DNA from 3 places in the Streptomyces sp. NPDC026092 genome. Region 2 is predicted to be linked to each of the others. Evidence: predicted binding sites of a transcription regulator. Region 2 holds the regulator's gene; each other region holds the start of a gene.
What was found. Region 2 encodes HrcA, which represses chaperone genes, less so after heat shock. Its sites were predicted from a motif close to TTNGCACTCNGNNNNNCNGAGTGCNAA; they were not measured.
Positions count from the first base shown of each region.

Region 1: a site for HrcA is predicted at 2,421-2,447, ahead of groES (co-chaperone GroES). Genes of this name have one in related genera too.
Region 3: a site for HrcA is predicted at 2,874-2,900, ahead of groL (chaperonin GroEL). Genes of this name have one in related genera too.

Region 1 is NZ_JBEZYN010000017.1:60,910-65,575, forward strand. It holds gene AB0F56_RS25875 (class I SAM-dependent methyltransferase) at 1-564, opposite strand, end outside; gene AB0F56_RS25880 (polysaccharide deacetylase family protein) at 674-1,600, shown strand; gene AB0F56_RS25885 (hypothetical protein) at 1,597-1,863, shown strand; gene AB0F56_RS25890 (DUF6234 family protein) at 1,819-2,298, opposite strand; gene groES (co-chaperone GroES) at 2,594-2,902, shown strand; gene groL (chaperonin GroEL) at 3,022-4,650, shown strand.
Region 2 is NZ_JBEZYN010000005.1:146,539-151,204, forward strand. It holds gene dnaJ (molecular chaperone DnaJ) at 138-1,277, opposite strand; gene hrcA (heat-inducible transcriptional repressor HrcA) at 1,278-2,297, opposite strand; gene AB0F56_RS10185 (MBL fold metallo-hydrolase) at 2,497-3,219, shown strand; gene AB0F56_RS10190 (DUF3097 domain-containing protein) at 3,230-4,030, shown strand; gene hemW (radical SAM family heme chaperone HemW) at 4,217-4,666, opposite strand, start outside.
Region 3 is NZ_JBEZYN010000006.1:280,606-285,271, forward strand. It holds gene AB0F56_RS12635 (GNAT family N-acetyltransferase) at 1-438, opposite strand, end outside; gene AB0F56_RS12640 (SRPBCC family protein) at 435-902, opposite strand; gene groL (chaperonin GroEL) at 1,081-2,709, opposite strand; gene AB0F56_RS12650 (cold-shock protein) at 3,064-3,267, opposite strand; gene AB0F56_RS12655 (MoaD/ThiS family protein) at 3,697-3,975, opposite strand; gene thrC (threonine synthase) at 4,010-4,666, opposite strand, start outside.

The DNA of each region.
Region 1 (4,666 bases), on a different contig from region 2:
CGCCTCCGGGTCGAAGATCCTGCCCCGGCCGCCGCGCCGCGCCGGGTCCACGAAGACGGCGTCGTACGGGCTCGTGTCGATCTCGGTCACGTCCGCGCACCGCACCTCGATCAGCTCGGCGAGCCCGAGCGCCTCGGCGTTGGCGCGGGCGGCCTCCGCCGTCAGCGGGTCGCGGTCGACGGCCAGGACCGCGATCCCGGCCCGGGCGAAGGCGAGGGCGTCCCCGCCGATCCCGCCGCACAGGTCGGCCACCGAGCGCACCCCGAGCGCGCGGAGGCGCTCCGCGCGGTAGGTCCCGACCGTCGCCCGGGTCGACTGCTCGACGCCGTGCGGGGTGAAGTACATCCGGTACGCGTCCTCGGCGCCGAACTTCGCCACCGCGCGCTGCCGCAGCCGGGCCTGCCCGAGGGCGGCCGAGACCAGTTCGGCGGGGTGCTCGCGGCGCAGCCGGGAGGCGACGGCCAGCTCCTGGGCGGGGTCGTAGTCGCGCAGGGCGGCGAGCAGCGTCTGGCCCTCGGGGGCGAGCAGGGCGGTGAAGTCGGCGAGGTCGGTCACCCGTCCCATTGTGGGCCAGCCGGGGGATGGTGCGGGCCGGGTGGCGGTGTCGACGGCCGTGCGGGTCGATCCGCTGACAGGATGCGGCGCCATGCAGCTAGTACGACAAGCAGAGGAAATGCGCTCGAAGCGGGCGGCGGCGCGCCTCCGCCGCTCGGTGGGCGCCGCACTGGTCGTCGCCGCGCTCGGGTCCGCGTGCGCGGGCCCCTCCGGCGACGGGGGGAACGCCGGGGACGGCCGCAAGGGCCCCGAGCGCCCCGCCGCCGGTCAGCCGCAGGCGCCGGGCGCGGCCGCCGCGCTCGACGCGTACGTCGAGAAGGTCCGCGAGCGCCGCGCCGCGCGGATCGTGGCCGCCAAGAAGTGGGGCCTGGACCGGCCGCCCCTCGAAGCGCCCGCCCCGCCCGCCGTGAAGCCGAAGATCACCACCCGCAAGGGCTTCGAGACGGACGGCGAGGGCCTGCCGCCGGTCTTCACCACGGTGCCGACGAAGGAGAAGATCGTCTTTCTGACGATCGACGACGGCGCCGAGAAGGACCCGGAGCTGCTGCGCATGATGAGCGAGCTGAGGATCCCGTACAGCGCCTTCCTCAGCGACTACCTCGTCAAGGAGGACTACGGCTACTTCAACAAGATGCAGGACGCCGGGGTCTCCCTGCACAACCACACCCTCAACCACCGCTACCTGCCCGGGCTCTCGTACAGCGCGCAGAAGCGGGAGATCTGCGGGATGCAGGACGTCATCGAGAAGCGGTACGGGAAGCGGCCCCCGCTCTTCCGGCCGCCGTACGGCAACTACAACGAGGACACCCTGCGCGCGGCGCGGACGTGCGGCGTGAAGGCGGTGCCGCTGTGGGCCTCGGAGGCGTTCCCGGACCGGATGGAGTGGCGCGAGTGGGACCGGGACCTGCACCCCGGCGACATCGTGCTCACGCACTTCCGGGGCAAGGGGGACTGGAAGGGCTCGATGCCCGACATGGTGCGCCGGGTCATGAAGACGATCACGGCCAAGGGGTACGCGGTCGCGAAGCTCGAGGACTACGTGTGAGCCGGGCGCGCCGGCCGCTGCTCGGCCTCGCGCTGGCCGGCGCGCTCCTGGGGATCTCGGGGTGCGCGTCCTCCGTGGACCCGATCGAGCGCCTGGGCCGGAAGGCGGCGCAGCGGCTCGACACCCGGGTGGGGGAGCGGGGCGAGGGCGGAGCGCTCTCGGGGGCGGCGGCCCGGGTCCTGCACCGGCTCGCGCGGATGGACGACGGCTTCGTCGACTCAGGGCCGGACCGGCAGCGCGCCGGACATCGCGAGGAGCGATGACCCGCGGTCCGACGCGGTAGGGGCGGACGCGGGCGCGGACGGGGAGCCGGGCGTGGATGCGGGTGCGGAGATCGGGGTGGGCGCGGGTTCCGGGTCGGGATGCGCGTACGTCCACTCCTCCGCCGCGATGAGCAGCGTCGCGAGGCCGAGCAGCCCCATGGCGAGGAACTGACCCCCGGCCGTCCAGACCCAGCCGCCCCGCAGCATCGCGACGGCGAGGAGCAGGGCGGCGCCGGTGACCACGCCGAAGACGATCACGGGCACCCAGTCCATCGGCGGCGGATCCGGAGTCGCCGGATCCAGCCGACCGGCGCCCAGCTTCCGCGCGGCCAGGAAGACGGCCGCGGCGAACGCGAGCACGCACTCCAGGACCAGGAACACCACTGCGGTGGCGATGTCGACTCCCGTGCGGACCGGGCGGCGTGAGGTTGTCATGTCCGCACCTTCGTACGGAACCTCCGGGTCCGCCGAGCCGTTTCCCGTACCGAGACCGAATCGAACGCGACGCGGTACCGAACAGCCCCGCGGTCGCCTCGCGGCCGCCACGCGGCACTGAATTGGCACTCCGCTTGACCGAGTGCTAATCGCGGTCATAGTCTCGGCTCTGGCACTCCCCACTGGAGAGTGCCAACACAGCGACGGGCAGGTCCGGCACCCGCGACGACGGATCCACCTGGTCGCCACCTCAGACAGTTAACCCCGTGAGATCTCCGAAGGGGGAGGTCGGATCGTGACGACCACCAGCTCCAAGGTTGCCATCAAGCCGCTCGAGGACCGCATCGTGGTCCAGCCGCTCGACGCCGAGCAGACCACCGCCTCTGGCCTGGTCATCCCGGACACCGCGAAGGAGAAGCCCCAGGAGGGCGCCGTCCTCGCCGTGGGCCCGGGCCGCTTCGAGAACGGCGAGCGTCTTCCGCTCGACGTCCAGGTCGGCGATGTCGTGCTGTACAGCAAGTACGGCGGCACCGAGGTGAAGTACAACGGCGAGGAGTTCCTCGTCCTCTCGGCTCGCGACGTGCTCGCGATCATCGAGAAGTAATTCACCGAAGTATCTGAAACAGATGCTTTGAGCTGCGCCCCTGACCCCGCACCGGGCGTCCGGGGCGCAGTTCGTTTCACCAGTTTCACCACGAATTCCGAGAGGGCTGAATCGCTCCCATGGCGAAGATCCTGAAGTTCGACGAGGACGCCCGTCGCGCCCTTGAGCGCGGCGTCAACAAGCTTGCCGACACGGTGAAGGTGACGATCGGCCCCAAGGGTCGCAACGTCGTCATCGACAAGAAGTTCGGCGCCCCCACCATCACCAACGACGGTGTCACGATCGCCCGCGAGGTCGAGATCGAGGACCCGTACGAGAACCTCGGTGCCCAGTTGGTGAAGGAGGTGGCGACCAAGACCAACGACATCGCGGGTGACGGCACCACCACCGCCACCGTGCTCGCCCAGGCGCTCGTCCGCGAGGGTCTGCGCAACGTCGCCGCCGGCGCCTCCCCGGCCGCCCTGAAGAAGGGCATCGACGCCGCGGTCAAGGCCGTCTCCGACGAGCTGCTCGCGACCGCCCGTCCGATCGAGGACAAGTCCGACATCGCCGCCGTGGCCGCGCTCTCCGCGCAGGACCAGCAGGTCGGCGAGCTCATCGCCGAGGCGATGGACAAGGTCGGCAAGGACGGTGTCATCACCGTCGAGGAGTCCAACACCTTCGGCCTGGAGCTCGACTTCACCGAGGGCATGGCCTTCGACAAGGGCTACCTGTCCCCGTACATGGTGACCGACCAGGAGCGTATGGAGGCCGTCCTCGACGACCCGTACATCCTGATCAACCAGGGCAAGATCTCCTCGATCCAGGACCTCCTGCCGCTCCTCGAGAAGGTCATCCAGGCCGGCTCCTCCAAGCCGCTGCTGATCATCGCCGAGGACGTCGAGGGCGAGGCCCTGTCGACCCTGGTCGTCAACAAGATCCGTGGCACCTTCAACGCCGTGGCCGTCAAGGCCCCCGGCTTCGGCGACCGCCGCAAGGCGATGCTCGGCGACATGGCCACCCTCACCGGTGCCACCGTCATCGCCGAGGAGGTCGGCCTCAAGCTCGACCAGGCCGGTCTGGACGTGCTGGGCACCGCCCGCCGCGTGACGATCACCAAGGACGACACCACCATCGTCGACGGTGGCGGCAACTCCGAGGACGTCGCGGGCCGCGTCAACCAGATCAAGGCCGAGATCGAGTCCACCGACTCCGACTGGGACCGCGAGAAGCTCCAGGAGCGCCTCGCGAAGCTGGCCGGCGGCGTGTGCGTGATCAAGGTCGGCGCCGCCACCGAGGTGGAGCTGAAGGAGAAGAAGCACCGTCTGGAGGACGCCATCTCCGCGACCCGCGCCGCGGTCGAGGAGGGCATCGTCTCCGGTGGTGGCTCCGCTCTGGTCCACGCCGTCAAGGTCCTCGAGGGCAACCTCGACAAGACCGGCGACGAGGCCACGGGTGTCGCGGTCGTCCGCCGCGCCGCCGTCGAGCCGCTGCGCTGGATCGCCGAGAACGCCGGCCTCGAGGGCTACGTCATCACCTCGAAGGTCGCCGAGCTCGACAAGGGCCAGGGCTTCAACGCCGCCACCGGCGAGTACGGCGACCTGGTCAAGGCCGGCGTCATCGACCCGGTCAAGGTGACGCGCTCCGCGCTGGAGAACGCCGCCTCGATCGCCTCCCTCCTCCTCACCACCGAGACCCTCGTGGTGGAGAAGAAGGAAGAGGAGCCGGCGGACGCGGGCCACGGCCACGGCCACGGTCACTCGCACTGACGCGACGCGCGGCCGA
Region 2 (4,666 bases):
GCGAACGCCGCCCTGCGCCAGGCACAACGTAGGCCTACCGGCCGTTGAACGCGTCCTTCAGACGCGAGAACAGCCCCTGCTGCCCCGGCTGACTGTGCCGGCCCGGGGGACAACCCCCGGACCCCCGGCAGGCACGCCTACCGCCCGTTGAACGCGTCCTTCAAGCGCGAGAACAGCCCCTGCTGCCCCGGCTGGAACTGACCCGTGGGCCGCTCCTCGCCGCGGAGCTTCGCGAGCTCGCGCAGGAGCCGCTCCTGCTCGGCATCGAGCTTCGACGGGGTCGTCACCTCGACGTGGACGATCAGGTCGCCGCGGCCGCCGCCGCGCAGGTGCGTGATGCCGCGCCCGTGCAGCGGGATGGACTGACCGGACTGGGTGCCCGGGCGGATGTCGACCTCCTCGAGCCCGTCGAGCGTCTGCAGCGGCACCTTCGTGCCGAGCGCGCCCGCCGTCATCGGGATGGTCACCGTGCAGTGCAGGTCGTCGCCGCGCCGCTGGAAGGTCTCGTGCGGGACCTCGTGGATCTCCACGTACAGGTCGCCCGCCGGGCCGCCGCCCGGGCCGACCTCGCCCTCGCCCGCGAGCTGGATGCGGGTGCCGTTGTCGACACCGGCCGGGATCTTCACGGTGAGCGTGCGCCGCGAACGGACCCGCCCGTCGCCCGCGCACTCGGGGCACGGGGTCGGGACGACGGTGCCGAAGCCCTGGCACTGGGGGCAGGGGCGGGAGGTCATGACCTGGCCCAGGAAGGACCGGGTGACCTGCGAGACCTCACCACGGCCGCGACACATGTCACAGGTCTGCGCGGAGGTGCCGGGAGCGGCGCCCTCGCCCGAACACGTCGTACAGACGACGGCCGTGTCGACCTGGATGTCCTTGGTCGTGCCGAAGGCGGCCTCGTTGAGGTCGATCTCCAGCCGGATCATCGCGTCCTGGCCGCGCCGGGTGCGCGAGCGCGGCCCGCGCTGCGACGCCGTACCGAAGAAGGCGTCCATGATGTCCGAGAAGTTCCCGAAGCCACCCTGGCCGAAGCCGCCGGCACCACCGGCGCCGCCGGACGCGGACAGCGGGTCGCCGCCGAGGTCGTAGACCTGCTTCTTCTGCGGGTCCGACAACACCTCGTACGCGGCGTTGATCTCCTTGAACCGTTCCTGCGTCTTCGGATCGGGATTCACATCCGGGTGCAGCTCGCGCGCGAGCCGCCGGAATGCCTTCTTGATCTCGTCCTGGGACGCGTCGCGGCGTACGCCGAGTACGGCGTAGTAGTCCGTGGCCACTTACGACTCCGCCAGGATCTGTCCGACGTAACGTGCCACTGCGCGTACCGCTCCCATCGTTCCGGGGTAGTCCATGCGGGTCGGTCCGACCACGCCGAGTTTGGCGACTGCCTCGTCGCCCGAACCGTAGCCGACCGCGACGACGGACGTGGAGGTGAGGCCCTCATGGGCGTTCTCGTGCCCGATCCGTACGGTCATGCCCGAGTCCTTGGCCTCGCCGAGCAGCTTGAGGAGCACGACCTGCTCCTCGAGCGCTTCGAGCACAGGCCGGATCGTGAGGGGGAAGTCATGGCCGAAGCGGGTGAGATTGGCGGTACCGCCGATCATCAGCCGCTCCTCGTGCTCTTCCACCAGGGTTTCGAGCAGGGTCGCGAGCACGGTCGAGACCGTCCCGCGGTCCTCCATCTCCTCGAAGGACTCCGGGAGATCCTGCACCAGTTGCGGCACGTCCGCGAAACGGCGGCCGACGACCCGGCTGTTGAGCCGGGCGCGCAGGTCGGCGAGGGAGGTCTCGCCGAAGGGCGCGGGGCAGTCGATGACGCGCTGCTCGACGCGCCCGGTGTCCGTGATGAGGACGAGCATCAGCCGGGCGGGCGCCAGCGCGAGCAGCTCCACGTGCCGGACCGTCGAGCGGGTCAGCGACGGGTACTGGACGACGGCGACCTGGCGGGTCAGCTGCGCGAGCAGCCGGACCGTGCGCCCGACGACGTCGTCGAGGTCGACGGCTCCGTCGAGGAAGTTGTGGATCGCGCGCCGCTCGGGCGTCGACAGCGGCTTGACGCCGGCGAGCCGGTCGACGAAGAGGCGGTACCCCTTGTCGGTCGGGATGCGGCCGGCGCTGGTGTGGGGCTGGGCGATGTAGCCCTCGTCCTCCAGGACGGCCATGTCGTTGCGCACGGTGGCGGGCGAGACGCCGAGCTTGTGGCGCTCCGTGAGCGCCTTGGAGCCGACGGGCTCCTCCGTCCCGACGTAGTCCTGGACGATGGCGCGCAGCACCTCGAGTCTGCGTTCGCTGAGCATCGCGCACACCTCCAGCTCGTCGTATCGGGTTGCTTCGGTTGCTCCGCATTTGGCACTCGCCCTGCCCGAGTGCCAGGAATCCCCCGGCCAGTGTACGGCGGCGGGCATCGCTCCTGGCAAGGAGGCCGCCTCGGAGTCGGCGTCGGAGGTCGGGTCGTCGCGGATTCGGGGGGCGGGTCTTTGCGGATAGCGTCGCGGTATGGATGTCGCTTGGGAAGAGTTCGGCTGGGAGCGGCTCGCGGACGGCGTGGGGCGGCGCAGGCTGCCCGGCTGGGACGCCACGGTGGGCCTGGTGGTGGGCGAACAGGCGGTACTGCTGTACGACACGGGCTCGACGCTGCGGGAGGGAACCGCTCTGCGCACCCAGATCGAGGGGCTGACCGGGGGCCGAAGAGTGACACACATCGCACTGAGCCACCCCCATTTCGATCATGTACTCGGCACGGCGGCGTTCGCGGGGGCGGAGGTGTACGGGGCGGTGGGCGTGGACGCGCTGCTGCGCCGGGAGGGCGGCGAGCTGATGGCGGACGCGGTACGGCACGGGGTGGACGCGTTCGCGGCGGCGGAGGCGGTGGACGTGCTGGTGGCGCCGCACCACGTGGTCTCCGGGGAGTGGACGCTGGACCTGGGCGGCCGGCAGGTGCTGCTGGCGAACGTGGGCCCGGGCCACACGGCGCACGACCTGACGCTCCTGGTCCCGGGTGAGCCGGAGATCGTCTTCTGCGGGGACCTGGTGGAGGAGTCGGGGGAGCCGCAGGCGGGCCCGGACGCGATCCCGTCCCGCTGGCCGGACGCCCTGGACCGGCTACTCGCCCTGGGCGGCGAGGACGCGGTGTACGTACCGGGCCACGGGGCGGTGGTGGACGCCACGTTCGTACGACGCCAACGCGAGGAACTGGCACGGCGCTTCGCCGTCGCATAACGTCACGCGAATGCGCAGCTACAACCCGGACCTGACGCCCCCCTGGAAGCGATCCGCCCCGGTGCCGGAGGTACCGGCGGAGGTGGACCTCGTGGTGGAGGAGGTATCGACGGGGTTCTGCGGGGCGGTGATCCGCTGCGAGGCGGGCACGGTGACGCTGGAGGACCGCTTCGGCAAGCACCGGGTGTTCCCGATGGACCCGAGGGCGTTCCTCCTGGAGGGCAAGCCGGTGACGCTGGTACGCCCGGCGTCGGGCCCCGCGCGCTCGAATCGCACGGCCTCGGGCTCGATCGCGGTCCCGGGGGCGCGGGCGCGGGTGGCACGGGCGGGCCGGATCTACGTGGAGGGCCGGCACGACGCCGAACTGGTGGAGCGGGTCTGGGGCGACGACCTGCGGATCGAGGGCGTGGTGGTGGAGTACCTGGAGGGCATCGACGACCTCCCGGCGATCGTCGCCGACTTCGCCCCGGCGGCGGACGCCCGCCTGGGCATCCTGGTCGACCACCTGGTCCCGGGCTCGAAGGAGTCCCGCATCGCGGCCCAGATCTCGTCCCCGGACGTCCTGATCGTCGGCCACCCTTACATCGACATCTGGGAGGCGGTGAAGCCGTCGTCCCTGTCCATCGAGTCCTGGCCGAGGATCCCCCACGGCCAGGACTGGAAGACGGGCATCTGCGAGGCCCTGGGCTGGCCCCCCAACACAGGCGCGGCCTGGCAACACATCCTGTCGAAGGTCACGTCCTACAAGGACCTGGAACCCCAACTCCTGGGCCGAGTAGAAGAACTGATCGACTTCGTCACGGCCCCGTAGCCCGGCGAGACAGCATCGACTCCCCCCACACCGTTGTGGGCAATCGTTCCGCAGGGCTGGGGGTCCCCCCAGGACGAAGTCCTAGGGGGAGGGTGGGCACAACCCACGGGGCGGTGCCTGCTCAGGCCCCTCGCACGGGGTGGGCGCGCTCGAAAGGCCCCGCAGCCCCGCCCCGGGGCCGGCGGCCTAGTCGACCAGGTCGCGGACGACCGCGTCGGCCAGCAGGCGGCCCCGCAGGGTCAGGACCGCGCGCCCCTCCCCGTACGCCCCGGCGTCGAGGAGCCCGTCCTCCAGGGCCTTGCGAGACGCGGCCAGTCCGTCCGGACGCAGGAGCTCCAGCGGGCACCCCTCCCGGAGCCGTAGCTCCAGAAGGACACGCTCCACCCGCCGGTCCTCCGCCGACAGGACCTCCCGGCCCGCACCCGGCGACCTACCGGAGGACAGCGCCGCCGCATACGCCCCCGGATGCTTCACGTTCCACCACCGGACACCGCCCACGTGCGAGTGCGCCCCCGGCCCCGCGCCCCACCAGTCGGCGCCCCGCCAGTACAGCTCGTTGTGCAGGCACCGCCCGGCCTCGGACGTGGCCCAGTTCGAGACCTCGTACCAGTCGAAGCCGGCCTCCGCGAAGACGGA
Region 3 (4,666 bases), on a different contig from region 2:
GGCCGTCTTCACCGACGCCTCGTTCCACGGTTCGAGGAGCAACTGAAGCCGGGGGATACCCAGTTCGCCCTGCGCCCAGGCGCTCACCGTCGTCAGCGCCGCCGCCGCGGCGCCCTCGCCCCGGCAGGAGGGGACGATCCAGTAGCCGAGGGTCGCGCGGCCCTCCGGCAGGTCGCGCAGCCAGAGGCCGATCATGCCCGCCGGGCGGGCGTCGCGGCGGCGGACGACCACGAAGGAGTAGCCCGCGCCCGACTCCGCGCGGCTCCACTGCCGGCGTACGAACGCCTCGCCCTCACCCTCCGAGTACACCGGCGGGACCGTGTTCGTCAGCGGGATGTACGGGTCCGTCGACGCCTCCTCCACGAGCGGCAGGTCCGCCCGCTCCCAGGCCCGCAGCTCGTACGGCCCCGCGTCGAGGCGCGGCACGTCCAGGCTCACATCATCTCCAGGTACACCGCGAGCCGGTCGTACTCCTCCTTGATCCCGGCCTCCATGCCCGTCGCGAGCGCCTGGTCGCGGATCTCCGTCGACGGCCAGATCGAGGTGCTCGTGAGCGCCGTGCCGCCGTCGGGGGTGTCGTCGAAGGTGAGGGTGACGTGCACCGCCGGGCCCGGCATCAGCTCGAAGACCTCGGTGTAGACGAGGCGCTCGTTCGGCAGGATCTCCTCGTACGTTCCGGAGAAGACGATCTCCCGGCCGTCGGGCGCCTTCTGGCCCCAGCGCCACGCGCCGTCGACCCGCAGGTCGATGTCGCAGACGGTCGTGGGCATCGCGGCCACGCCGTACCACTGGCGGACGTGCTCGGGCCGGGTCCACGCCTCCCAGACGCGGGCGGGCGGGGCGTCGAAGGTGCGGGTGATCACCAGCTCGCGCTCGGTCGGTGTCGTCAGCAGCGTGATCATGGCTCGCTCCCACCTTCCGTAGGCCTTGCGCAGACCTTCCGTAGGCCTTCCCTGGACCTTCCGTAGCCCGTGCGCCGCCCCCCACCCCACCAGCATCACCCCGAACGCCCGAGGGCGGCACCCCCAGCAGGGAGTGCCGCCCTCAGTCGCGTACAGCGAGGAGCTACTGAGCCGAGGCTCAGAAGTCCATGTCACCGCCCGGCATGCCGCCCGGAGCGGCCGCGGAGGCCTTCTCCGGCTTGTCGGCGATGACGGCCTCGGTGGTCAGGAACAGCGCGGCGATGGAGGCCGCGTTCTGCAGCGCGGAACGCGTCACCTTCGCCGGGTCGATGATGCCCTCGGCGATGAGGTCCACGTACTCGTTGGTCGCGGCGTTCAGGCCGTGGCCGACGGGCAGGTTGCGGACCTTCTCCGCCACGACGCCGCCCTCGAGGCCGGCGTTGACGGCGATCTGCTTCAGCGGGGCCTCGAGCGCCAGCTTGACGATGTTGGCACCGGTGGCCTCGTCGCCCGTCAGGTCCGCCTCAAGCTTCTCGAAGACGTTGGAGGCCTGGAGCAGGGCCACGCCACCACCGGCGACGATGCCCTCCTCGACGGCCGCCTTCGCGTTGCGAACGGCGTCCTCGATGCGGTGCTTGCGCTCCTTGAGCTCGACCTCGGTCGCGGCACCGGCCTTGATGACCGCAACACCGCCGGCGAGCTTCGCCAGGCGCTCCTGCAGCTTCTCGCGGTCGTAGTCGCTGTCCGAGTTCTCGATCTCGGCGCGGATCTGGTTGACGCGACCGGCGACCTGGTCGCTGTCACCGGCACCGTCGACGATCGTGGTCTCGTCCTTGGTGATGACGACCTTGCGGGCGCGGCCCAGCAGGTCCAGGCCCGCGTTCTCGAGCTTGAGGCCGACCTCCTCGGAGATGACCGTGCCGCCCGTGAGGATGGCGATGTCGTTCAGCATGGCCTTGCGGCGGTCGCCGAAGCCCGGAGCCTTGACCGCGACGGACTTGAAGGTGCCGCGGATCTTGTTGACGACCAGGGTCGACAGGGCCTCGCCCTCGACGTCCTCGGCGATGATCAGCAGCGGCTTGCCCGACTGCATGACCTTCTCCAGGAGCGGGAGCAGGTCCTTGACCGAGGAGATCTTGGAGTTGACGATCAGGAGGTACGGGTCGTCCAGGGACGCCTCCATACGCTCCATGTCGGTGGCGAAGTACGCCGAGATGTAGCCCTTGTCGAAGCGCATACCCTCGGTGAGCTCCAGCTCCAGACCGAAGGTCTGGGACTCCTCGACGGTGATGACGCCTTCCTTGCCGACCTTGTCCATCGCCTCGGCGATGAGCTCGCCGATCTGGGTGTCGGCGGCGGAGATGGAGGCCGTGGAAGCGATCTGCTCCTTGGTCTCGACATCCTTCGCCTGCTCGAGCAGGGCGCCGGAGACGGCCTCGACGGCCTTCTCGATGCCGCGCTTGAGGGCCATCGGGTTGGCGCCGGCCGCCACGTTGCGCAGGCCCTCGCGGACGAGCGCCTGGGCGAGGACGGTCGCGGTGGTCGTACCGTCACCGGCGACGTCGTCCGTCTTCTTGGCGACTTCCTTGACCAGCTCGGCGCCGATCTTCTCGTACGGGTCCTCGAGCTCGATCTCCTTGGCGATGGAGACACCATCGTTGGTGATCGTGGGGGCGCCCCACTTCTTCTCGAGGACGACGTTCCGGCCCTTGGGGCCAAGGGTGACCTTGACGGCGTCGGCGAGCTGGTTCATCCCGCGCTCGAGACCGCGCCGTGCCTCCTCGTCGAACGCGATGATCTTGGCCATGTGAAGTGGTCCTCCCGGACATGGGGTGGATAACGCTCCAGGACCGCGCCGACGCCCGCGACGGACGGCCTGCGTACCCGGCGGTTCCTTGCCCCACCTGGCCGCGGACCTCGTCTGCCCGATCCTCGTAAGCACTCTCACCTTCAGAGTGCTAACGCCAATGATTAGCACTCGGCCCATGCGAGTGCAAGCGACTCCCACAGATCGAGAGACGGCCCTTGCGCACCCGGCCACGCACGCGCGGGCCCACCGACGCACCCCGCACACGCACGAGGGGTCCGCATCCCGGTCAGGATGCGGACCCCTCGGCGTGAGAACGCGTGAGTGCGTACGTGGTGGCCGATCGCGCCGTGCTCAGACGGCGAGCTTGACCATGTCCGCCTGCGGACCCTTCTGGCCCTGCGAGATCTCGAACTCGACCCGCTGACCCTCTTCGAGGGTGCGGTATCCGTCCATCTGGATCGCGCTGTAGTGGACGAATACATCCGCACCACCGTCGACCGCGATGAAGCCGTAGCCCTTCTCCGCGTTGAACCACTTGACGGTGCCCTGAGCCATGCCTAACTCCCCTATTACTGGCCCTTGCGCGGGACCCGCACTTCGCGGACCCGGGTCAGACCCTGCGCCGGAACGCGTCGACCGCGGCTGAATGTATCTGCCCAACTGCCCTCTGCAACAGGTCAATCGGACGAGAATTCTGGGCACGGCGTAAAGGAGAATTCCGGAGAATTGAATGAATTCCGGGGCAAGTCGGGCCCGGCAAAGCGCGCAGAAGGTACAGATCGTTCGCGTACTTTGGCTGCTTCTTGTCGCGTGCGGACGCATTCTCATATGCGGCTGGCACGGAGCAGCGCGGCGAAGCCGGGGGGACTTCCCCAACTCTACCGCGTTCAACCATGCAGAATTGCCCCCTCCGCTTCTCTCGCGGAGGGGGCAATTCGGTTACTCCGGGTAACTTAAAGGCGGATCCAGAGCGGATCCGACGGCTCAGCAGCCGCCGGCGACCGCCGGGATGATGGAGACGCCCGCGCCGTCCGGCGTCGCCGTCTCCAGGCCCTGCTCGAAGCGGACGTCGTCGTCGTTCACGTAGACGTTCACGAAGCGGCGCAGCTTGCCCTGGTCGTCCAGGACGCGGGCGGCGATGCCCGCGTGGTTCTTCTCCAGGTCGGAGATGACCTCGGACAGGGTCGCGCCCTCCGCCGGAACCTCGGCCTGGCCGCCCGTGTAGGTACGGAGGATGGTGGGGATACGGACCTTGACGCTCATGTGCTGCTGCCTTCCGTGAACGGACGAGTGGGGGTCAGTGGGCCAGGCCGGCGTCGCGGAACGCGTCCAGGCTCGGCTTGATGGTGGCGGTCGCCTGAGAGGTGTCGGCCACCGCGTCGAGGGTCTTGAGGCCGTCGCCGGTGTTGAGCACGACGGTGGTGAGGGTCGGGTCGATGAGGCCGGCCTCGACCAGCTTCTTCGTCACGCCGACCGTCACGCCGCCCGCCGTCTCGGCGAAGATGCCCTCGGTCCGGGCCAGGATCTTGATCGCCTCGACGACCTGCTCGTCGTTCACGTCCTCCACGGCGCCGCCGGTGCGGCGCGCGATGTCGAGGACGTACGGGCCGTCGGCCGGGTTGCCGATGGCGAGCGACTTGGCGATGGTGTGGGGCTTCTGCGGCCGTACGACGTCGTGACCGGCCTTGAAGGCGGCGGACACCGGCGAGCAGCCCTCGGCCTGGGCGCCGAAGATCTTGTACGGCTTGTCCTCGACCAGGCCCAGCTTGATGAGCTCCTGCAGACCCTTGTCGATCTTGGTGAGCTGCGAGCCGGAGGCGATCGGGATGACGAGCTGGTCCGGGATGACCCAGCCCAGCTGCTCGCAGATCTCGTACGCGAGCGTCTTGGAGCCCTCGCCGTAGTACGGCCGCAGGTTGACGTTGACGAAGCCCCAGCCCTCGCCCAGCGGGTC